One region of the Acinetobacter sp. X9 genome, then DNA from elsewhere that is predicted to be linked to it. Evidence: predicted binding sites of a transcription regulator. Region 1 holds the regulator's gene; each other region holds the start of a gene.
The links. The regulator PhoB, encoded in region 1, activates phosphate uptake and scavenging genes when phosphate is short. The targets are predictions, from matches to a motif close to TGTCATNAANCTGTCATAA.
Positions count from the first base shown of each region.

Region 1 (5,444 bases):
AAAACAGCATCCAAGATTTGACGAGCCGCTTCTTCTGGTGGAGTACGTAGGAACTTATCAAAGTTTTGAATCGATTTAGCTGGGTCCATACCTAAAGTACTCAAGCTATCACTCATTTTTGCAGCTTTAGCAATATTGGTGCGAATTCCCCCCGGATGTACGCACAAAGAACTCACACCACTTTTTTCAATATCTAACTCTTGGCGTAATGATTCGGTAAAGCCACGTACAGCAAATTTAGTTGCGTTATAACCAGATTGAGTCGGTTGAGCAGTCAGACCAAATAAGCTCGAGATGTTAATAATGTGCCCATCTTGAGTTTGCTTAATGAACGGTAAAAATTCTTTAGTACCGTATACGACACCCCAGAAGTTAATCCCAACAATCCACTCTAAATCTTCGTAGGTCGCGCCTTCGACAGTCGAACCTAACGCAACACCAGCATTGTTAAAAATCAGGTTAACAGAGCCGTGATCTTGTACTGTTTCTTGCGCCCACTGCTTTACCGCTTCACGGTCAGACACATCAAGCTTTTTGGTAGTAACAGTAATATTGCTGTACGGCTTTAAAAGCTCGACAGTTTGTTGTAATCCTTTTTCATTAATATCACTCAACGAAAGATGGCAGCCCTGTTTTGCCAAAAGAATTGCTAACTGTTGCCCAATGCCAGAACCCGCGCCCGTAATTGCAGCGACTTTGTTTTTAAAATTTTTCATTGTCCATCCTTTGTTTTTCGATTTGCACAACCGGTTCATTGCATGTGCACTTTAGACACCTTCAATATAATTTTGACAATACACATTGTCAATATAGTACACTGTAATTTCAGATAGAATGGCACAATTCTGCTGAGGGCTTTATCATAGTGAGCATATTTGGCCAAAACCTATAAATTAGGAAACCATTCTTTAGGAAACAATTTATTTATGGCGACTAACGACTCAACCAGTAAAAAGAAAACAAAAAGTGTGAGTAAAGAACGTCAGTTCAAAGGGTTATCTCTATCTGAACGTAAAGAGGCACGCCGTGAAAAACTGATTGAAGCAGGTATTGCGACCTACGGAACGCTCGGTTTTTTTTCAGTGACGGTAAAAGATGTTTGCCAAGAGGCAAAACTCACAGAACGTTATTTTTATGAATCATTTAAGAAAAGTGAAGATTTATTCCAAACCATCTTTTTAAAAATGATTGAAGAATTACAGCAAAATCTGATGCAAGCCGTGATTAAAGCTGCACCCGATCCAGAAAAAATGGTCGATGCGGGTTTAAGAGCACTGCTGACCACCTTAAAAGATGATCCAAGATTAGCTCGTATCATCTATGTCGATGCCGTTTTGGTACAAGAATTACATAATCAAGCCACCATTCAAGAAACGCTTGCGCAATTTGATCGCATGATTCAGGCCTTTGTTATGCTAACCATGCCGCAAATTCAACACCATGAAAATGAGCTCTCTTTAATCGCAACTGGCTTGAATGGATATGTCACTCAAATTGCGATTCGATGGGTCATGGGAGGATTTGAGCAGTCTCTTGAGCAGGTTTTAACCGCATGCCGTATTGTTTTCTTATCGCTATTAGCCCAAGTTTCAAAATAATATTAAAGTTTTTTGACAGCTAATAATCTAAAAAACCGGTTAAGCAATTATGGTAATAACCCATTGAATGAATTTAAGAAGTTTAAAGTTTATATGTCATCATTTGGTCATGCCTTTGCCTCGGTTTTGTCACAAATTATTGCTAAATTCAATTTTATAGACTTTTCTGCAATGAAATTGTCATAATTAATCTTTGTAATAAGCCTGTCATAACTACAAAACGGTTCACCGTTAAATCTATAGGATATTGCGCTGTGAAAGATGACTATATTTTAATTGTCGATGATGAGCTCCCTATTCGTGAAATGATCCATACTTCTTTGGACATGGCAGGCTTTCAGTGTTTACAGGCTGAAGATGCCAAACAGGCTCATCAAATTATCGTCGACCAACGTCCGGCGCTTATCTTGCTTGATTGGATGTTACCTGGAGGCGTAAGTGGTGTGGATTTATGTCGCCGCTTAAAACGTGATGAGAACCTAGCAGAAATTCCAGTGATTATGCTCACCGCTCGTGGAGAAGAAGACCATAAAGTACAAGGTCTTGATGCGGGTGCAGATGATTACATGACGAAGCCTTTCTCAACACGGGAACTGGTTTCACGTATTAAGGCAGTTCTACGTCGTGCAAATGCATTAAGTGGTGAAAAAACAATTGATGCCAATGGTTTAATTCTTGATCCTGTAAGCCAGCGTGTTAGCTTTGGCAACAGCATTTTAGATATGGGCCCAACTGAATATCGCTTACTTGCGTTTTTTATGACCCATCCAGAACGTGCATATACGCGTGCCCAGTTGCTCGATCAGGTATGGGGCGGTAATGTATATATCGAAGACCGCACTATCGATGTGCACATTCGCCGTTTGCGTAAAGTTTTAGAACCTTTTGGTGTAGACCGATTTGTTCAGACTGTGCGTGGAACTGGCTACCGTTTCTCAACACGTGCAGATTTAGCCGCAGGTTAACCAAGATTTATGTATGAACCCTACCCCGTCCCCGAACAGGTACGTGAACAAAAACTTTCCCGCTACAGTAGTTTATGGACGTTTGCCAAACAAGATTTACGGCTCTTATTATTTTTTCTAATTATTGCCGGTTTAGTCGGTTTAGGTGTCGGGTATTTCTGGAGTTGTATTTTTATCGCCTTCGTAGTGTTTTTTACACTCCAGTTGCGTTCTTTATATCTGGTCAATGACTGGATTGCCAATAAACCTTATGATGTGCCTCCAAATCTTAACGGGATTTGGGGTGCATTATTATTTAATGTTTACCGTGCTCAGCGTCAGGAACGAATTGTTCAGGCCGAAATGGTCGGTTTAATTGACCGAGCTCAGTCTTCATTAGTTGCCCTTGCTGAGGCCGTAGTTTTAATTGATGACCAACATCAAATCGAGTGGTGGAACCCTGCTGCTGAACGTTTGTTAGGAATCAGCCCTCTCGATCGTGGTCGTAACTTATTAACGATTTTGCGCCAGCCTACTTTTATAGAATATTTTAACAATATTGATCAGGCACCTGACGGCATTAAGCTGCATTCCAACTTTGACGATGACCGTTATGTGCAGGTTAAGCTCACAAGATTTGGTGGAGAAAGTCGTTTATTGGTGGCTTACGATGTGACGCGTATGCATAACCTTGAGCAGATGCGTAAAGACTTTGTCGATAATATTTCGCATGAACTTCGTACACCATTAACCGTACTGAGTGGTTATATCGAAACCTTTACCGATCAGGAAGATATTAGCCCACGCTGGAAACGTGCATTTGACCAGATGCAATCACAAACCAAGCGTATGAATGCTTTGGTCAATGATTTACTGCTATTATCGAATTTAGAAAATAATAAGAAAATCGCAAAAAATCAGATTATTGAAATGCCGAGTTTAATGAGCCAACTCTTTGATGATGCTCAGGCCTACAATGCCGATTATGGACACACGCTCAATTTACACATTGATAGCCACTGTGACTTGATAGGTTCCGACATGGAAATTGCTAGTGCATTTAGTAACTTAATTACGAATGCCATCAAGTACACGCCAAAAGGTGGAACCATTACCATTGGCTGGCATGATGATGGCGAACATGCTTACTTTAGTGTACAAGACACGGGCATCGGAATTAATCCTAAACATTTACCACGCCTGACTGAACGCTTCTATCGTGTGGACAGTGACCGTAGTCGTCAAACAGGTGGTACAGGTTTAGGCTTAGCAATTGTAAAACACGTGCTGATGCAACACGGTGCGTATTTAGATGTGCAGTCTAAAGAAAACGAGGGATCAACATTTACCGCAGTTTTTCCAAAAGAAAGACTATATAACATGACCTAAAACTATTCCCTGCACATATAAAAAGCCGACTCATGAAAAGTCGGCTTTTTTGTATTATTTAAACCAATTTACTTAAGATTCGAGCAATACGATTTTGTCTGATTTTTCTCTATTACATTTAAAAAGTGAGTGGCAAAAGTATTACTTTGACGCAGTGCATCGCGATGATCTCCGCCATCAATCGTTTGATATATAGTTGGTTTTTTTAATTTACATAACTGCTGATAATAAGCAGATGTGCCTCTAGGGTCGACTAAATGATCTTTAGAGCCCTGAACAATCATTAACGGCACAGTCGGCACCATATTTTCAATTGACTGTTGTTTTAGATAAGCCAGAAGAGGTTTTAAGTCTGCATTAGGCAGAAATATGCTAGAAGGAGACTTCTTCAAATCAGATTGAAGTTCAGATAAACAGCGACTGCGCGCTTGAGTTAGCACCGCATTCATTTCTGCACTGACTAAGTTTTCAGGAACAATACTTGGTTCTGCTGCTTGTGCTCCCAATAACACAATCGGGAAAAAAGCGGCCACACTAGGTTCTGGGTTCGGATTAGTTTTCACATATTCTGCAATGCCTTCATATTGATAGCCGCCTGGCGCAAGAGCAATTGCCCCTTTTAAATCTAGTTCAGGTGCATCTTTTTGACCATAGGCAGACACTGCAATTGCCGCAGCCCCTCCTTGACTGTGCCCCATCACCAACCACTGTTTATTAAAGCTCTTGGGCTTAAGCAAATGTAATGCCCGCACTGCATCGACAACCGTATGTAGTTGGCTCTTTGCATTCATATAAGGATGCCCGCCCGGTGTACCTAAGCCCTGATAATCAGGTGCAACAATTGCATAACCACGTGCAAGCCAACCATCTAAAGCTTTTGAAGCAACTTCTTGATATGAGTGAACTGGTCCACCCACATAGTCACCCGAAGGTGCACAAGTATCAGCAACTCCAGTCGTACCATGCACCCAAGCCAGTATCGGCCAGCCATTTTTTGGTGGTGTTCCTTTCGGTAATAAAATAAAAGCCGATGCAACAATAGGCTCGCCCTGAATACCTCGACTACGATAATTAACCAACAAGCGCTGATCTGCATGAGGAAATAAATCTGTCACATCTTGTTGTGCTATAGAGAGTATTGAGCCTGGTTTTTCGTTCACAATTTGCTTACCCAAATCGGTAATTTGAGCAGCCATAGCAGAGCCAGACACCAAACAAATACTGCTAAATAAAATTTTAAAAAAAGAATTACTTTTTTTAATCAAGGGATTACTCCTCTATTATTTACATTACATCTATTTAAATAATTAATTTATAAAATATAAATTACCATAGAATCTTCTATATTTATATTTAACTCAAAATAATTTACATTTATATATAGTCTATTAAAATCTCATTAAATATATTTTAAAGAAATGTATTATAAATATCGTTGCAAAAATTAATCCAATTTCAATAATAAAAAATATATGCTGATATTTTCTTAATTACTATAGTGATTAAAATGTCA
Region 1 is NZ_CM142679.1:114,247-119,690, reverse strand. It holds gene ACYU0V_RS00560 (SDR family NAD(P)-dependent oxidoreductase) at 1-716, opposite strand, end outside; gene ACYU0V_RS00555 (TetR/AcrR family transcriptional regulator) at 927-1,598, shown strand; gene phoB (phosphate regulon transcriptional regulator PhoB) at 1,853-2,563, shown strand; gene phoR (phosphate regulon sensor histidine kinase PhoR) at 2,573-3,931, shown strand; gene ACYU0V_RS00540 (alpha/beta fold hydrolase) at 4,000-5,196, opposite strand; gene ACYU0V_RS00535 (AcfC family putative adhesin) at 5,439-5,444, shown strand, end outside.

Region 2 (5,444 bases), 1.9 Mb from region 1:
CACTCCAGAAGTGAACAAATCTCGCTTCACGGATGGAGTATGGCAGGTATATTCGTCACTTTATATACAGCGCATAATCATCCAAATTATGTTAAAAATCTTATTGTTCTTGGTAGTCCAATAGACAGTTATGCTTCTGGTTATATTGGAAAACTCTACCGAGCCATAAACAACGCGATTGGTCGCAATAAAAAAATTCAAGAACGTATTTACTCTGGACTACCAAAACGTTTGATTCATAGCCCAGGAATTTTAAATTCTTTAGGTTTCAAAATTCTCGACCCTAAAGGCTGGCTCGATGGTCATATTCAATTACTTAAAAATCTTAATGATCTTCAGTTCGTACAAGAACATGCCACACTAAGTAGCTTTTTAAATAATATGATTGATTACCCGGGGGGAATTAATCAGGACATGTTGTTCAATGTTTGGCTACAAAATCCATTAAGACAAGGTTCTATTCAATTAAAAGATAAAAAAATCGAATTAAAAAATATTGACTGTTCACTCTTAGTTGGAGCTGGTCGTAGTGATCAACTGGTTACGGCTGATGCAGCTCAACCATTAAGTCAGTTAACCAGTAGCCAAGATGTCACATTTACTCTCATCCCTGGCGGTCATCTAGGCCTCATGTCGAGTCAGGCAAGTGCGCTGGAGTTCTGGCCACAACTAGCGAAATGGCTCACCGAAAGATCAACGCAAATTTAAGAATAAGGTCACAATTTAACCTATTGCTTTTATTTGCGTGGATGGAATAGACGATCATATAACGGTACATTTACCTATAATATTATTGTTTTAATAGAAAATTATTATTTTTATTGTGTAGGCACTTTATTAACTTTTTTATAATCAGATGATTTAAAGTAATTTACAATCATCTGTGCACTTTTTTCAGAAGAGGCCTTGGCCTGCTCCAGTTTTGTTACATAAGGATTAGTCACTATACAGCTCGGTAGTAAACTATTTGTAAGTGGTGGAAACTTTTCTCTTCCACCTAAAGTAATTTTTTCGATAAAACTTGCCAACCACATAATGTACTCACTTTTATTCTTATAAGTTGGCATTAAGCTAATATCGAGTTTAACTTTACATTCCTGTGCGGGTTTATTTAAACACTCTTCAAAATCAATAAAGTTATATTTTAGTTGATAGGGTGAACTTCTTATCTCTTGCCGGATAATACTAACTAAGCTATTTAAGTGCCCAATTACATCCTCTGAGAAAAGCTTTTGCTCTTCAAACTTTTTATAAACTCTTTCAGCAATTAGTAAAAATTGTGGCATCACTCACCTATTCCTTTAATATTTAGTCTTAACGAATGACTAGATCCTTTAAGGAAGTATGATGAATATACTATTACTATGTGTAAGGGTATGAGGGGTAGAAAGTAACTATCAGGGCAATTATGAAAGCAACATTTATACTATGTCACAAAATCCAAATATAAGGCGAACTTATTCTCAATATAAAATACTAAATTTTAATGATTCGAAATAACTTTAATAAAAAAGCCCATTTCATTTGGAGAAATGGGCTATAAAAACAAAAACTATCAAACGCAGCAATTATGGGGCATATAATAAGACTTTAAATATGTAAAATCAATGCATCTTTCAGGTGAATTTTAATCTTAAATAAAAGTCGAAAATAATTTTATCTCTGTTTCAATAAGAGAAGCCCATTTCCGTCTAAAATAAATTGGCCTAGTGAATTCCACCTAATCCTAAAATACAAAATGTGATAATTATCACGCTTTGTTCTTTGATCATGGCATTAATATCTTTCTTTTCCATTGACCAAAATTCAAACTAAAGCTGTCTTTTCAGCAAAAGATGAGTCATGAATATGGCTTTTCTACGAACTTTTTGATTTTTTATTTAATAGAAGCAAGCTCCCTATTTCCTTCATTATGAGCAATTACAAGGTATTAGATAGTAGTTAAATTATGGAAAGATATATAAAAATTTAGTTAAGTTTTTGTTTTTATTGTTTATTTTTAAAACATTGATATATAAAGATTTTATTCATTTTTTGCCCAAAATTCAAACCAAAATGACACTTGAGTAATTAATAGTCATTGAAATATTGGTAAGAAACCTTATATTGAGTACAGGTTCATACCTTTAACTGAGGAAAAGCTCATGAATAAATTTATGGTTGCAGTCTTTACTGGCATGGTGAGCATTGCTAGTTTTGGCGTACAAGCTGCAACACCTGAGCAAGAATGTCAAAAATTGCAAGATGATTACAATTTGATTTATGCGTCAAAAGGCTTTTGTTTTAAAGATCCTGATGCTAAAGAAAAATATGGTAATGAAAACTGTCATACGACAAAACCAAAGTTTTCTGATAAAGAGCAACAACGTCTTGACGCTATTAAAGAACGTCAAAAAGAATTGAAATGTAAATAATTTTAAAGGAATAATACATGGCATATGATGATCAAAATATCTTCGCAAAAATTTTACGTGGAGAACTTCCAGCGATAAAAGTCTATGAAGATGATCAAGTTCTAGCTTTTATGGATATTATGCCTCAAGCCGATGGCCATACATTAGTTATTCCAAAAACACATGCTGTAACACTGCTGGACTTACCTGCTGAAGCAGCAGCCTATACTATACAAATTGTTCAAAAGATTGCTAAGGCAATGGAAAAAGCGCTCAATTTGGAAGGTATCGTATTGATGCAACTTTCTGGAGCAGCAGCAGGACAAACTGTTCCACATGTTCATTTTCACCTAATTCCAACAAATGTGCATCATCTTGGACGCCATGCTGTTGAGTTAGGAGATCAAGAAAAAATTAAAGAATTAGCTGAAAAAATTAAAGCAGCTCTTTGATTTTTAGATAGTTAAAGCGGAGTTTAGGCTCCGCTTTTTTTCGTCTAAAAACTATCAAAAAATGAAAACAACTAATTTATTTCTAAATTTTAAGCGTCATAAAACTGTCATTTATTCTTCACTTCTCTGTCACAAAATTTGCCGATACTGCTTAGCAAGTTGGTGAGCTTTTGTAACTTTTTGTACATAAGTCAACTACAAAATAAATAGTTAGCTAGGCATACGCCATTTTTAAATACCTTTTGGAGAAATCTCAATGAAGAAATTGCTACTCGCTGCCGCAGTTGCAACTTTGAGCGTAAACGCGGTGCAAGCAGCGCCAACTTTGTATGGCAAACTAAATGTTTCTATTAACCAAGTTGATAATAAAAATTTCGATGGTAAAAGTGACGTTACCGAAGTTAACTCAAACTCTTCTCGTATTGGGGTAAAAGGCGAAGAGAAATTAACTGACAAGTTATCTGCTGTTTATTTAGCTGAATGGGCAATTTCTACTGATGGTTCAGGTTCTGATACTGACCTTAGCGCTCGTAACCGTTTTATCGGTTTAAAAACTGAAGGTGTTGGTACCTTAAAAGTAGGTAAGTATGATTCTTACTTCAAAACAGCTGCTGGTGGTAACCAAGACATCTTTAATGACGATACACGTTTAGACATTACTAATATCATGTACGGTGAAAACCGTTTAGACAACGTGATCGGTTTTGAATTAGACCCTAAATTATTAGCTGGTTTAACATTCAATATTATGGCTCAAACTGGTGAAAGCACCTCTGATAGCAAACCGGGTGAAACTGGTAAAGACAGCAAAAATGATAGCTTTGACTCTGTATCAACATCGCTTGGTTACGAAAACAAAGATATCGGTTTAGCAATTGCTGCTGCTGGTGACTTTGGTATTAAAGGTAAATATGCAGCTTACGGTCTAAAAGATGTTTATACCGATGCTTACCGTGTAACTGGTTCTTATGATATTGCTAAATCTGGTTTTGTTGTAGGTGCTTTATGGCAACACGCTGAACCTACTGATGACTTGACTGCTTATAAAACGTCAAAAACTACGCGTGTAGATGGTGTTGATAAAACTACAGATACCTATACAAACTACAAAGGTTTAGAAGAAGAAGCATATGCAGTAACAGCTGCTTATAAAATTCCTAACACTAAACTTAAAGTGAAAGCAGAATACGCTTCTGCTGAAACACAAGTAAGCGGTAAACAAGATCGTAAAATTGACTTATACGGTTTAGGTCTTGATTACCAAATCAACAAACAAGCTCGCTTCTACGGTATCGTTGCTCAACAAAAACGCGACTGGATTAAAGAAGACGACAAACAAACTGTTGTAGGTACTGGTATCGAATATAACTTCTAATCAGTTATGTTTGATTCAGATCTAAAATAAAAGGGCTTATGCCCTTTTATTTTTTTTCCTGAGTAAAAAAAGCCGATATAAAACTTATCGGCTTTTTTAAGATTTATATCTTATTTTAAAAAACCACTTACAAGATTCATGACATTTTGAATATCTTGGTTTGCTTCTTGATGATCGGTACTGTCACCTTGAGGTGTTAAAGAGTCAATGACCTGAGGTAAAACCGATGCGATTGCACCATAAACTTGTTCTTTGGGCGCTTGAGCTTGCTCGGCAACTTGTTCAATGTCAGACGGATTAAATAGGCTCTGTAACTGTTGGGTCGGAACTTCGCTATTACTTTGATTTGGATCAACCCAACTTTGAACCTGACTTCCTAAACCAGCCCCTTTTAACTTTTCTAATGCAGCTTGTAAACCACCTTGTTGCTGTACCCAACCTAAAATTAAAGGCACAACTGCAATTAATAAACTTTGTACACCGCCACCTGTTTGAGGTGTACTGTTATTGCCAGTCACTTGCCCTAATACAGAACCTAATACTCCTCCAAGGCCACCTTGAGCGCCCGAAGAAGTATTGCCCCCCATTTGTCCGAGTACTGAACCTAAAATTCCACCTAAACCATCTTGACCTGACGCTTGCTGATTCCCACCTAAAGCCTGCTTAGCCAAAACTTCTACAATGTTGCTTAAATTAGTCATGTGTAACTCTTATGTATGGTTTATACATGAGCATACGCGGATTCTTGTTAAGACAGCAAAAACCAAATTGTTAAATTTTGAAAGAGATTTAAGGCCCTTTTACCAGCGGAATTTATTCCAGTTTTCCGGGTTCGCCCAGAACTTTGAATTAAACCAGTCTGGAACATGTTTATAAGTCAATATATTAAATTGCCATAAAGCAAAATCACTATCATGTGAAGTTTTATCAATAAGTTGAGTAAAACCTAAAGAACGTAATAACTGCTCATCACTGCGTTTACTTACCACTACAATTCGTTTCGCTAATAAATCTCTTAGCTTTACTAATAATTGTGATTTTTGTACATCGCTGATGTTTTGCATTTCATCAGTATCAAACAATACAAAACCCAAGTCATAACGCTGAGTAAAAGGCAGACTTAAAAGCTCAGTTACGGTAAAATAGTGCCATTGAATTGCGTTATTCTGGTCAATTTTCTGGCCAATACAAAGTGCAGTATGAATGGGCTGTTCGTTTGATAAA
Region 2 is NZ_CM142679.1:1,972,985-1,978,428, forward strand. It holds gene ACYU0V_RS09375 (alpha/beta fold hydrolase) at 1-708, shown strand, start outside; gene ACYU0V_RS09380 (hypothetical protein) at 819-1,286, opposite strand; gene ACYU0V_RS09385 (YARHG domain-containing protein) at 2,145-2,414, shown strand; gene ACYU0V_RS09390 (HIT family protein) at 2,432-2,845, shown strand; gene ACYU0V_RS09395 (porin) at 3,102-4,220, shown strand; gene ACYU0V_RS09400 (YidB family protein) at 4,331-4,921, opposite strand; gene ACYU0V_RS09405 (DUF6231 family protein) at 5,021-5,444, opposite strand, start outside.
Region 2: ACYU0V_RS09395 (porin) is a predicted target of PhoB. The motif match lies at 2,940-2,958, and genes of this name have one in related genera.

Region 3 (5,444 bases), 1.1 Mb from region 1:
CGCATTTTTAATGCTGCTTCGGGTTAAAGAAGAATCTATTGAAGAACTCGCGGGTTTCGTTCAAGCAACCAAAGACCAGCTTCATTTTGAGCCTTTAGATGTTGATTTAGATTGGTCATCTTATGCAGGTAAGCGAAAACACTATCCATGGTTTTTATTAGCCGCTCTTACGCTTGCCCAGCATGGCCATAAAATTGTTATGCATGGTGCGTCAGGTCACACGCTTAACCGTGTTTATACAGAGCAAGTCTTAGAATATCTGGGTTATCAAATTTGTCATTCTGAACAAGAAGTTCGTACACAATTAGCAGAGCAAAATTTTGCTTACTTACCACTAGACGTGATTTCACCAGTTTTAAGCGATTTGATATCTCTAAGAAATGTCATGGGATTGCGTTCACCTATTCATACTTTGGCCCGTTTAATCAATCCTTTTAACGCTAAGGCTACCTTACAAGCAATATTCCACCCTGCTTACAGAACTTCTCACCAACATAGCGCATTACGCTTAGGCTATCAAAATAGTGCCGTTATTAAAGGCGAAGGTGGTGAATTTGAACGAAACCCAGATGCTAAAACACTCATTTGCGGTATTAAAAATGGTGAGCTCTATGAACATGAGTTGCCAAAGCTCACACCTGAACGAAGCCCAATTGAAGAAGAATTAGATTTAGCAACTTTTAAAGCAGTATGGCTTGGTCAACAGCACCATGAATATGGAGAAATAGCCGTAACAGAAACCATCGGAATCGCGCTATATACGATGGGCGTTGTTGCTAGTTTTGAAGAAGCGATGCAAAAAGCAAAAGTGTTATGGAATACACGAAATTTAAGCAATCTTAATTCGTAGTTAACAAATGCTATCGTGAAGGTCGACATGGATGTCGACCGTATCACTGGGATACAGGAAGTATCGTCAGTGATACAAAGGATTTTTGGTTACTTTTGATCCTTCAAAAGTAATAAAAGCCTATATGCTATAACTTATGAAAAACATGCTATATAAGGCTGTATGGAATAACCAAAAATAATTTTCTGTCTTATTAAGTTTTAAACAAAACGAATAGGTTTAAACTCTGGCTCATGCTTGTGATGATCATCATCACACTCTTCGCCTTCTTCTTTTGTACCACGGTCAATATAACCGCTACGCTGATCTTCTGGTAAGTTCTTTAACTCCCAAGCGATTACAGCCTGCATACAAGTCTCACGCTGCTCTTTAGTTAAAACAACGCCATTTGGCCATTTACCAATTTCTACTGCTGTTTTTAAACGCTCTACAATTTCAGGGTTTAAAACAGATAGCATTTGTTCAATATTCATGATTCATCTCTTTGAAAAGATTCAAAATCTTGGTTCCAACCAAGTTTGGTACGGCAGGCCATATAGAAATCATAACCTGGTGGATGCAATAAACTTAGTTTAAATGGGTGTTTACGGATGTGTAAACTGTCTCCAACATTGAGCGAGACACTATGTTGCCCATCTGCACTCACCATTGGTAATACCCGATTTTCGCGAATAACGATTTTAATTTCGCTTTGACCACCGACTACGATGGGACGTGATGACAATGTATGGGGATGCATTGGAACTAATGCAATAGCATCCATACTTGGATGTAAAATTGGGCCACCACCTGACAATGCATAAGCCGTTGATCCGGTTGGCGTCGAAACAATTAAACCATCACTATGTTGGCGGTAAACATATTGACCATCAATATTAAGTTCGAAGTCAATCATGTGTACCGATTTACCCGAATGCAAAACCACATCATTTAAAGCAATCGCGTCATAAATGACTTCACCATTTGTTCGTACTTCCATTTCAAGTAAGAAACGACGGTCGAGCTGGAAATGCCCTTGAAGTACTTGGTCAAGTTTGAAAATGGCTTCTGAAGGTTTGATATCAGTTAAAAAACCCAACCGCCCACGGTTGATACCAATAACAGGCGTATTGTAGCGAACTAAAGCTCTAGCAGCGTGGAGTAAAGAACCGTCACCTCCAACAACTATGACTAAATCAGCAACTTCACCCAATAAATGACGACTTACAATTTGTGCATGATCATAAGGCACTAATTCAGCAGTTTCCTGATCAAAAATGGGGTTTAAGCCTAGGTTCAACAAATGATCATGAATTAAACATAGTGTTTCTACTACTGATGATTTATCTGGTCGACCGATTAACCCGACGTTTCTGAAGGACTTATGTGAAATTTGCACGAATGAGTAAGCTCCGCTGCGATACTTGGCTATAATAACATTAACCTGATTAATTTAAAAAAACATAACAACAAGATGCTGTAAAATTCAATCTAAGTTTTCCAATTATTCACAGTTTTATCATTGCAAATTGATGACAAGCTATCGCATCATTACAGGCATTGTTAGGGTTTTATCTCATTTTTATGAAGTTTGAACGTGGTATCGGTTTCTTTGCACTAATCTTTTCCATTTTGGTCATTGGTGCTTTTATTGCTCTTAGTATCTATCTGATTCGTTTAGATAATATTATCCGTGAAAAATTTGAAGGACAACGGTGGGATATTCCCGCCAAAGTGTTTGCACGTCCTTTGGAAATTTATAATAACGCACCTATTACCCAAGCAAATTTCACTCAAGAATTAAAACTCTTGGGTTACAAAACTTCAAGTAATTATGACAAGTCTGGAACCTATGTTGCTCAGGGTAGCAATATGTATATCCACACGCGTGGTTTTGATTACGGCGACAGTGTTGAACCCGAACAAGTCCTAGAGTTAAGTTTTGCAAATGACCAAGTTGCTGAAGTTAGAAGTACAAAACCTTCTTCAACGGGTGTTGCGCGACTAGAGCCACTTCTGATTGGAGGGATCTACCCTCAACATAATGAAGACCGTGTTCTCATTAAACTGAATAATGTCCCTAAACCACTTATTGAAGCTTTAATTTCAACAGAAGACCGTAATTTCTATCATCATCACGGTATTTCAATTCGTGGTACTGCTCGTGCATTGGTGAGTAATATTACAGGCGGAAAGCGTCAAGGTGGTTCAACCCTAACTCAACAATTAGTTAAAAACTTCTACCTTACACCTGAACGCACCTTAAAACGTAAAGTTAATGAAGCATTAATGGCTTTACTCATTGAGCTGCATTACAGCAAAGATGAAATTTTAGAAGCTTATTTAAATGAAGTGAATCTAGGCCAAAATGGTAGCTACTCAATTAATGGCTATGGTTTGGCTTCTCAATTTTATTTTGGTTTACCGTTACGTGAACTTAGCGTTGCACAGCAAGCTTATTTAGTTGGTTTAGTGCAAGGCCCTTCTTTATATAATCCTTGGAAAAATCCTGAAGGTGCAAAAAAACGCCGCGATACCGTGTTAAATAACATGCGTGTAATGGGTTATTTAACTCAAGCAGAATATGAAGATGAAATTGCACGTCCTTTAAATGTGTTAAGTAAGCCAAGTTTAGGCCCTGCAAAATTCCCTGACTTTTTAGATATCGTGCGTCGTCAATTACGCACAGAATATCAAGAAAGTGATTTAACTAATCAGGGCTTACGTATTTTTACGACTTTAGACCCAATTACTCAAACTCAAGTTCAAAATGCGTTTAAAGCCTCAGTAGACCGCTTAGCAAACAGCAACCCATCACGTTTGAAAAATTTACAGGGTGCTGTACTGATTGCACATCCAGAAAACGGCGAGCTTGTTGCTGCTGTTGGTTCTACACAAGACTTTACTGGTTTTAACCGTGCTGTAGATGCAAAACGTCAAGTCGGTTCTTTATTAAAACCTGTGATTTATTTAAGTGCTATTGAATCTGGGCGTTACAACTGGGCAACCCAAATTGAAGATGCGCCGATTAGTGTCCCTGTAGATGGTGGCAAAAGTTGGACACCTAAAAACTACAGTGGTGGCGGACATGGTGTAGTCAGCCTGAGTGAAGCTTTGGCAAATTCATATAACCTATCTGCTGTGCGCTTGGGTCAAGAATTTGGTCTATCGACATTTACCAATAATCTAAGAAAGTTTGGTGTTGAGTCGACCATTCCTGCCTACCCTTCTATTTTCCTTGGGGCAGTCAATATGTCACCAATGGAGGTTCTGGGAATTTATGAGAACTTTGCTACAGGTGGCTTTAAATATCCGACTCGTGCAATTCGATCTGTCGTAGATGCGAATGGTCGCCTGCTTGACCGTTATGGCCTGAATGTTCAACAAACCATTGATCCATCTGTTGGTTATATCATGAATTATGGTCTACAACAGGTCATGTCTTCGGGTACTGGTCGCGCAGCTTATAACAGCTTGTCTCCAGCTTTAAAATTGGCGGGTAAATCAGGTACGACTAACGATACACGTGACTCATGGTTTGCGGGTTACTCAGGTAACCACGTTGCTGTAGTGTGGTTAGGTTTAGATGACAACAAAGTGACTGGATTAACAGGTTCATCTGGTGCATTACCAGTATGGATTAATGTGATGAAACAATTACGTCAAACGCCTGTAAATCTACGTCAACCAGACACAGTACAGTGGCAGTGGATTGACCGTGCAACGGGTGATTTATCTGCTCAAGCTTGTGATGGTGCTATGTATATTCCGATGCTAACGCATACGGTTCCGCACCGTGCTACGCCATGTGGAGCACCTTATTATCAAGTTGATCCAACATATACGCCACAAAGTGATAACACAATTCCTGACTCTCAGGATGATAATACCGACAGTTATATTCGTGAAAGTGAAAACCAGATGGAACAAGATCTGTCAAACAACTCACGAGTAATTTCAAGTGGTAGTTATAACAACTAAGCGTTAACAGGAAATTAGGATATGTTGAAGAAAGGTGTTTTTTATATTGGTGCTGTTCTTATGGTCGGCTGTACAACTCTGCCCGATCATTCTGACTCCAAAGAGAAAACACCTACTCCTCCAGTCAAAAAGACGGAAACTCCATCAGGTGTAAAAATTACGCCTTATGATCACCCAGAAATTCAACGTAAAAATTTACAGGTGATTGTTCCTCAACAGAAAAAGCCTCAACATTTTACGGATGATGGCAGCCAGTTACCTGCATTTAAAGTTTTAATGCAAAAAACACAGCAGGCTTATAAAAACCAGCAATGGTCAGAGGCAGAGCGCTACGCACTTCAAGCACAGCGTTTAGCACCACAAGCGGCTGAGACTTATTTATTTCTTGCGCTTACGGCAAATCATAAACAGCAATATTCTAATGCTGAGTCTTTAGCAAGACGTGGTTTGAGTTTTGCCCAAAGTCAGCCAATGAAAAAGCAGCTATGGTTAGTCATCTTAAAAGCTGGGCAACAACGCAATAATCAAAAAACTGTTCAAGAAGCACAACAAGCATTAAAAGCCCTCTAGCTTTTAATGCTTTTTTATTTTCTTATTAGAAATTACGAATACCTGCTAAGCCATATGCACCATG
Region 3 is NZ_CM142679.1:1,240,224-1,245,667, reverse strand. It holds gene ACYU0V_RS05900 (glycosyl transferase family protein) at 1-850, shown strand, start outside; gene ACYU0V_RS05895 (YeaC family protein) at 1,051-1,323, opposite strand; gene ACYU0V_RS05890 (NAD(+) kinase) at 1,320-2,228, opposite strand; gene mrcB (penicillin-binding protein 1B) at 2,414-4,810, shown strand; gene ACYU0V_RS05880 (tetratricopeptide repeat protein) at 4,832-5,380, shown strand; gene ACYU0V_RS05875 (NUDIX domain-containing protein) at 5,406-5,444, opposite strand, start outside.
Region 3: ACYU0V_RS05890 (NAD(+) kinase) is a predicted target of PhoB. The motif match lies at 2,349-2,367, and genes of this name have one in related genera.

Region 4 (5,444 bases), 1.1 Mb from region 1:
TGTCGCGAATCCTGAAACTGTATTAGACCATCCGCTTGAACTTATGATGGAAGGTGCCAATCATGGTGGATTATGGCGTGTGGCTTATTTAGCACGAACTGCCCTGCCTTTCGCTGCAATTTATGGTTTTGCTACCGAAAAACTCCCTTTTAGAAAATCATCTAAAAAATAATTTGATTAAAGCCCAATCCTAGAATTGGGCTTTTTTCTAACGTATCTTTATTTATCTTGAAAGTGCGATAGATATTTTTGCATTTCATCAGGCGGCACCATGCCACCCCCAGTAGCCCATATTACATGATTTGCCTGTTGCAACTGCTCAGCTGTAAACTGGTGTAAAGCCAAGTAATCAGGACTCGTCTGAACATAATACGGCCCCATCATGCCTGCTACTGCAGAAGGCTCAAGCTGAATATTCTCAGTTTGATTTAAAAGCGCTATGAGCTCGTATAAACGTTCATCATGAATGGTGTAGTAGCCATCGATTAATTGTTGCATAGCACGCCCGACAAAACCTGAAGCACGCCCTACCGCAAGTCCGTCTGCCGCAGTAACGTTATCAATGCCAATGTCATTGACTGAAATCTGATCATGCAAACCTGTGTGGACACCAAGTAACATACACGGCGAATGTGTTGGTTCTGCAAAGATACAGTGTACATGCTCACCAAAAGCCAGTTTTAGTCCAAAACTCACCCCACCAGGCCCACCACCGACGCCACACGGCAAATAAACAAATAATGGGTGTTCAGCATCGACTTTAATTTGTTTTTGCTCACATTGCTGTTTTAAGCGTATTCCTGCAACGGCATAACCTAAAAATAATGTTGTTGAGTTTTCATCATCAATGAAAAAGCAGTGTGGATCTTGCTCTGCGGCTTTTCGTCCTTCTTCAACAGCTACGCCGTAATCACTGGCATATTCTACAACGTTAACGCCGATTGAACGTAGTTTGTCTTTTTTCCACTGTCTAGCATCAGCCGACATATGAACAGTGACTCTAAAGCCGAGTTTGGCGCTCATGATGCCAATAGAAAGCCCAAGGTTGCCTGTAGAACCTACTGCAATTTGATACTTAGAAAAGAATGCCCTAAATGAATCTTGATCTAATTTACTATAATCATCTTCTGGTTTAAGTAACCCTGCCTGCATGGCAAGTTTTTCAGCATGTGTGAGCACTTCATAAATGCCACCACGTGCTTTGATGGAGCCTGAAATAGGTAGATGACTATCCTTTTTCAGCCAGAATGTTCCATTAAGCTGTACTTGTTTCGCTGACGAAAGCACTTGCTGCATATGAGCAATTTCAACAATATCTGATTCAATTTTTCCATGTTGTGCTTGAGTTTCAGGAAATACTTTTGCCAAATAAGGTGCGAAACGCGCTAGTCTTGCTTCTGCTTCACTTACATCCTTAGCGGTTAGTCCAACTTTTTCTAAAGCTTCTTTTAAAGGATAACGATGAGGTGTAAACCAAAATGTTTCTTGATAGGCTTGAAGTGTTTCAATAAGTGGAAATTTTTGTTTTAGCTGATGTATTTGAACCGCATTCATAATATATCCTGATATAAAATTTTAAGCCCAGCCTATAAAGCTGTTTGATGACCTATAACAACTTATTAATTTATAGATGAATGTACATGAAAAATAGTCTCAACTTTAAAAACTAAATAAATAAAAAAGCCACTGTGAACAGTGGCTTTAATTTTTTAAATGCTTTTATACAAACTGTAAGAATAACCAGTACAAACCACCTGACAAGCAGATTGTTGCAGGAAGAGTAAATACCCATGCAGAGAGAATTGTCTTCACGGTATTAAAGTTTAAACCTGATTTATTCGCGACCATAGTCCCCGCAACAGCACTGTTTAAAACGTGTGTTGTTGAAACTGGCATACCTAAACCATCAGCAGCTGCAATTGTACTCATTGCAACAAGCTCAGCAGACATCCCTTGACCATAAGTCATGTGGTGCTTACCAATACGCTCACCTACAGTCACAACGATACGTTTCCAACCCACCATTGTGCCTAGACCAAGTGCTAAAGCAACAGCCACTTTTACCCAAGTCGGAATGTATTGTAAGAATGAATCTAAGCTACTACGGTATTCTTTCACAAGCTTTTTCTGTGAGTCATCCATTTTTGGTAAAGCATCTGCTTTATCCAAACGCTTAAACGTCGTGGTGCTTAAATACATGTCATTACGAATTTCGCTAATTGCAGCTTCAGGAATATCTTTTAAGTTGCTATAGCTAGAAACTCGCTCACCCAAGTGATCAGTCATACTTGCCAATGCAGGCACAACTTCCGGAGTTTGCTGTTTAGTTTGAATATATTTAGTCAGAATAACACGTGCTTTTTCATCGGTTAATTCTGGCTGATTTTGATTCAAAAATACGGCAGTTTGAGAAGAAAGCTGATGGAATGATTGAACTTGCTGAGTATCAAGATTTTTATTTAATGAATAAGCCAACGGCACCAGACCAACCAAAATCAGCATGATGAGTCCCATACCCTTTTGACCGTCATTAGAACCATGTGCAAAACTCACACCTGTACAGGTAAAGATCAAAATTGCACGAATGATTGCTGGTGGTGGTTTATTCCCTTCAGGTGGCTGGAATAATTCTAATTGGCGTTTAAAAATAGTTTTAACCAACAAGAATACAATCGCTGCAAAAGCGAAACCAATTAAAGGTGAAAATAATAATGCCTTACCGACTTTAATCACCTGATCCATATCAACACCACTGGTCGTTACGCCAGTCGATGCACTCAATAGATGGTTCATAATGCCCACACCCAAGATTGAACCAATCAAGGTATGAGAGCTAGAAGCAGGAATACCCAAGAACCAAGTACCTAAGTTCCAGAGAATCGCAGCAATAAGAAGCGCAAAAACCATTGCGAAACCTGCACCGCTACCCATATTCATGATCAATTCAACAGGCAACAATGCAATAATGCCGTAAGCGACTGCGCCGCTTGCAACCATTACCCCAAGGAAATTACAAAAACCAGCCCACATGACTGCAACTGGTGCTGGTAAAGCATTGGTGTAAATCACTGTTGCCACTGCATTTGCAGTATCGTGGAAGCCATTTACAAACTCAAAGCCTAAAGCAATCAAGAGTGCAGTTGATAAAAGAATAACTGAATAAAGACTCAAAGGTGGTACATGTGCTAAATCAGCACTTACCTGAAATCCAATATAAATAAGTGTTGCAACAATAATCGTCAGAAACACCGGCATAAAAAATTTAGGTGTCGGGACATGTACATTCGTCGATTTGACTTGCAGGTTTGCCGCAAGTTTTGAATCCGAAACAGGGGGTAGATTAGAATTCATGCAGACGGTAAGAGGATAAAAAAATCCTCTGTATTCTTAAATTAAATTATGACAATTATATGACAAAGCGGCGCCTGATGAAGTCAATTTTTCACATTTTGACCTCATTTGATGCACCTTTCCTCTATGATTTTTATTTTTTTATTTAAATACAATAATTTACATAAATCCCCATCCATCTATTTTATGACTATTTTTGAAGCAAAAATATCTAAAAAATCACCTAAACGTCTACTTTTTAAACACCACAACTGTCATAAAACCGAATATTGGAGATGAAATATTTCAATATCATGATCATTTTATGAATATTTGATGAAAAAACGATCTTTATTTGTCATAAAAGTCGTTTTTTAATGAATTTATTACAGTGAATGATGGGTCGTTATAGCTCATCAATTGCGCAACTATTCTGTTACAATAGCGCCGCATTTTTAAATTCATATAAAAGATCGGGGTTTTCTATGTCTACGCTTGCCACCCTAAAAGCGCTTCTTGCTAAACGCATTCTGATTATTGATGGTGCAATGGGAACTATGATCCAGCGCCATAAATTGGAAGAAGCCGACTACCGTGGTGAGCGTTTTGCCGATTGGGCACATGACTTAAAAGGTAACAATGACCTTTTGGTTCTGACCCAGCCTCAAATCATTCAAGGTATTCATGAAGCTTATCTTGATGCTGGTGCAGACATTATTGAAACCAACAGCTTTAACGGCACACGTGTTTCTATGTCTGATTACCACATGGAAGATCTTGTTCCAGAGATTAACCGTGAAGCAGCACGTTTAGCTAAAGCAGCTTGTGAGAAGTATTCGACTCCAGATAAACCGCGTTTTGTAGCAGGTGTACTTGGACCAACATCGCGTACTTGTTCAATTTCACCGAATGTAAATGACCCTGCCTTTCGTAACATCACTTTTGATGAGCTAAAAGAAAACTATATTGAAGCGACTCATGCGCTGATTGAAGGCGGTGCAGATATCATTTTGATTGAAACCGTATTTGACACATTAAACTGTAAAGCTGCGATTTTTGCGGTTAAAGAAGTCTTTAAAGAAATTGGTCGTGAATTACCAATCATGATTTCAGGGACCATTACTGATGCATCGGGTCGTACCTTAACAGGTCAAACTGCGGAAGCGTTCTGGAACTCTGTACGTCATGGTGACTTACTATCGATTGGTTTTAACTGTGCGCTTGGTGCAGATGCCATGCGTCCTCACGTAAAAACTATTTCCGATGTCGCAGATACGTTTGTTTCAGCGCACCCAAATGCGGGCTTACCAAACGCTTTTGGTGAATATGACGAAACGCCAGAACAAACGGCAGCATTCTTAAAAGAATTTGCAGAAAGTGGCTTAATTAATATTACTGGTGGTTGCTGTGGTACAACACCAGACCATATCCGCGCGATTGCCAATGCGGTAAAAGATATAGCCCCTCGTCAAGTTCCTGAAACTGTACCTGCTTGTCGTTTGAGTGGTTTAGAACCATTTAATATTTATGATGACTCATTGTTCGTTAACGTGGGTGAACGTACTAACGTTACAGGTTCGAAAAAATTCTTACGCTTAATCCGTGAAGAAAACTTTGCTGAAGCTTTAGAAGTTGCACAGCAACAAGTGGAAGCTGGCGCACAGATTATCGACATTAACATGGATGAAGGGATGCTCGATTCGCAAAATGCGATGGTGCATTTCTTAAACCTTGTAGCTTCTGAGCCAGATATTTCACGTGTGCCAATCATGATTGACTCATCAAAATGGGAAATCATTGAAGCTGGCTTAAAATGCGTACAAGGTAAACCCGTTGTTAACTCGATTTCTTTAAAAGAAGGTTATGAAGAGTTTGTAGAAAAAGCTCGCCTGTGCCGTCAATATGGTGCTGCGATTATTGTCATGGCATTTGACGAAACAGGTCAAGCCGACACCGCTGCACGTAAGCGTGAAATCTGTAAGCGCTCATATGACATTTTGGTTAATGATGTCGGCTTCCCTGCTGAAGATATTATTTTTGATCCGAACGTGTTTGCAGTAGCAACAGGTATTGAAGAACACAATAACTATGGGGTCGATTTCATTGAGGCCACA
Region 4 is NZ_CM142679.1:2,858,624-2,864,067, forward strand. It holds gene ACYU0V_RS13645 (hypothetical protein) at 1-172, shown strand, start outside; gene ACYU0V_RS13650 (D-serine ammonia-lyase) at 220-1,554, opposite strand; gene ACYU0V_RS13655 (inorganic phosphate transporter) at 1,720-3,351, opposite strand; gene metH (methionine synthase) at 3,816-5,444, shown strand, end outside.
Region 4: ACYU0V_RS13655 (inorganic phosphate transporter) is a predicted target of PhoB. The motif match lies at 3,398-3,416, and genes of this name have one in related genera.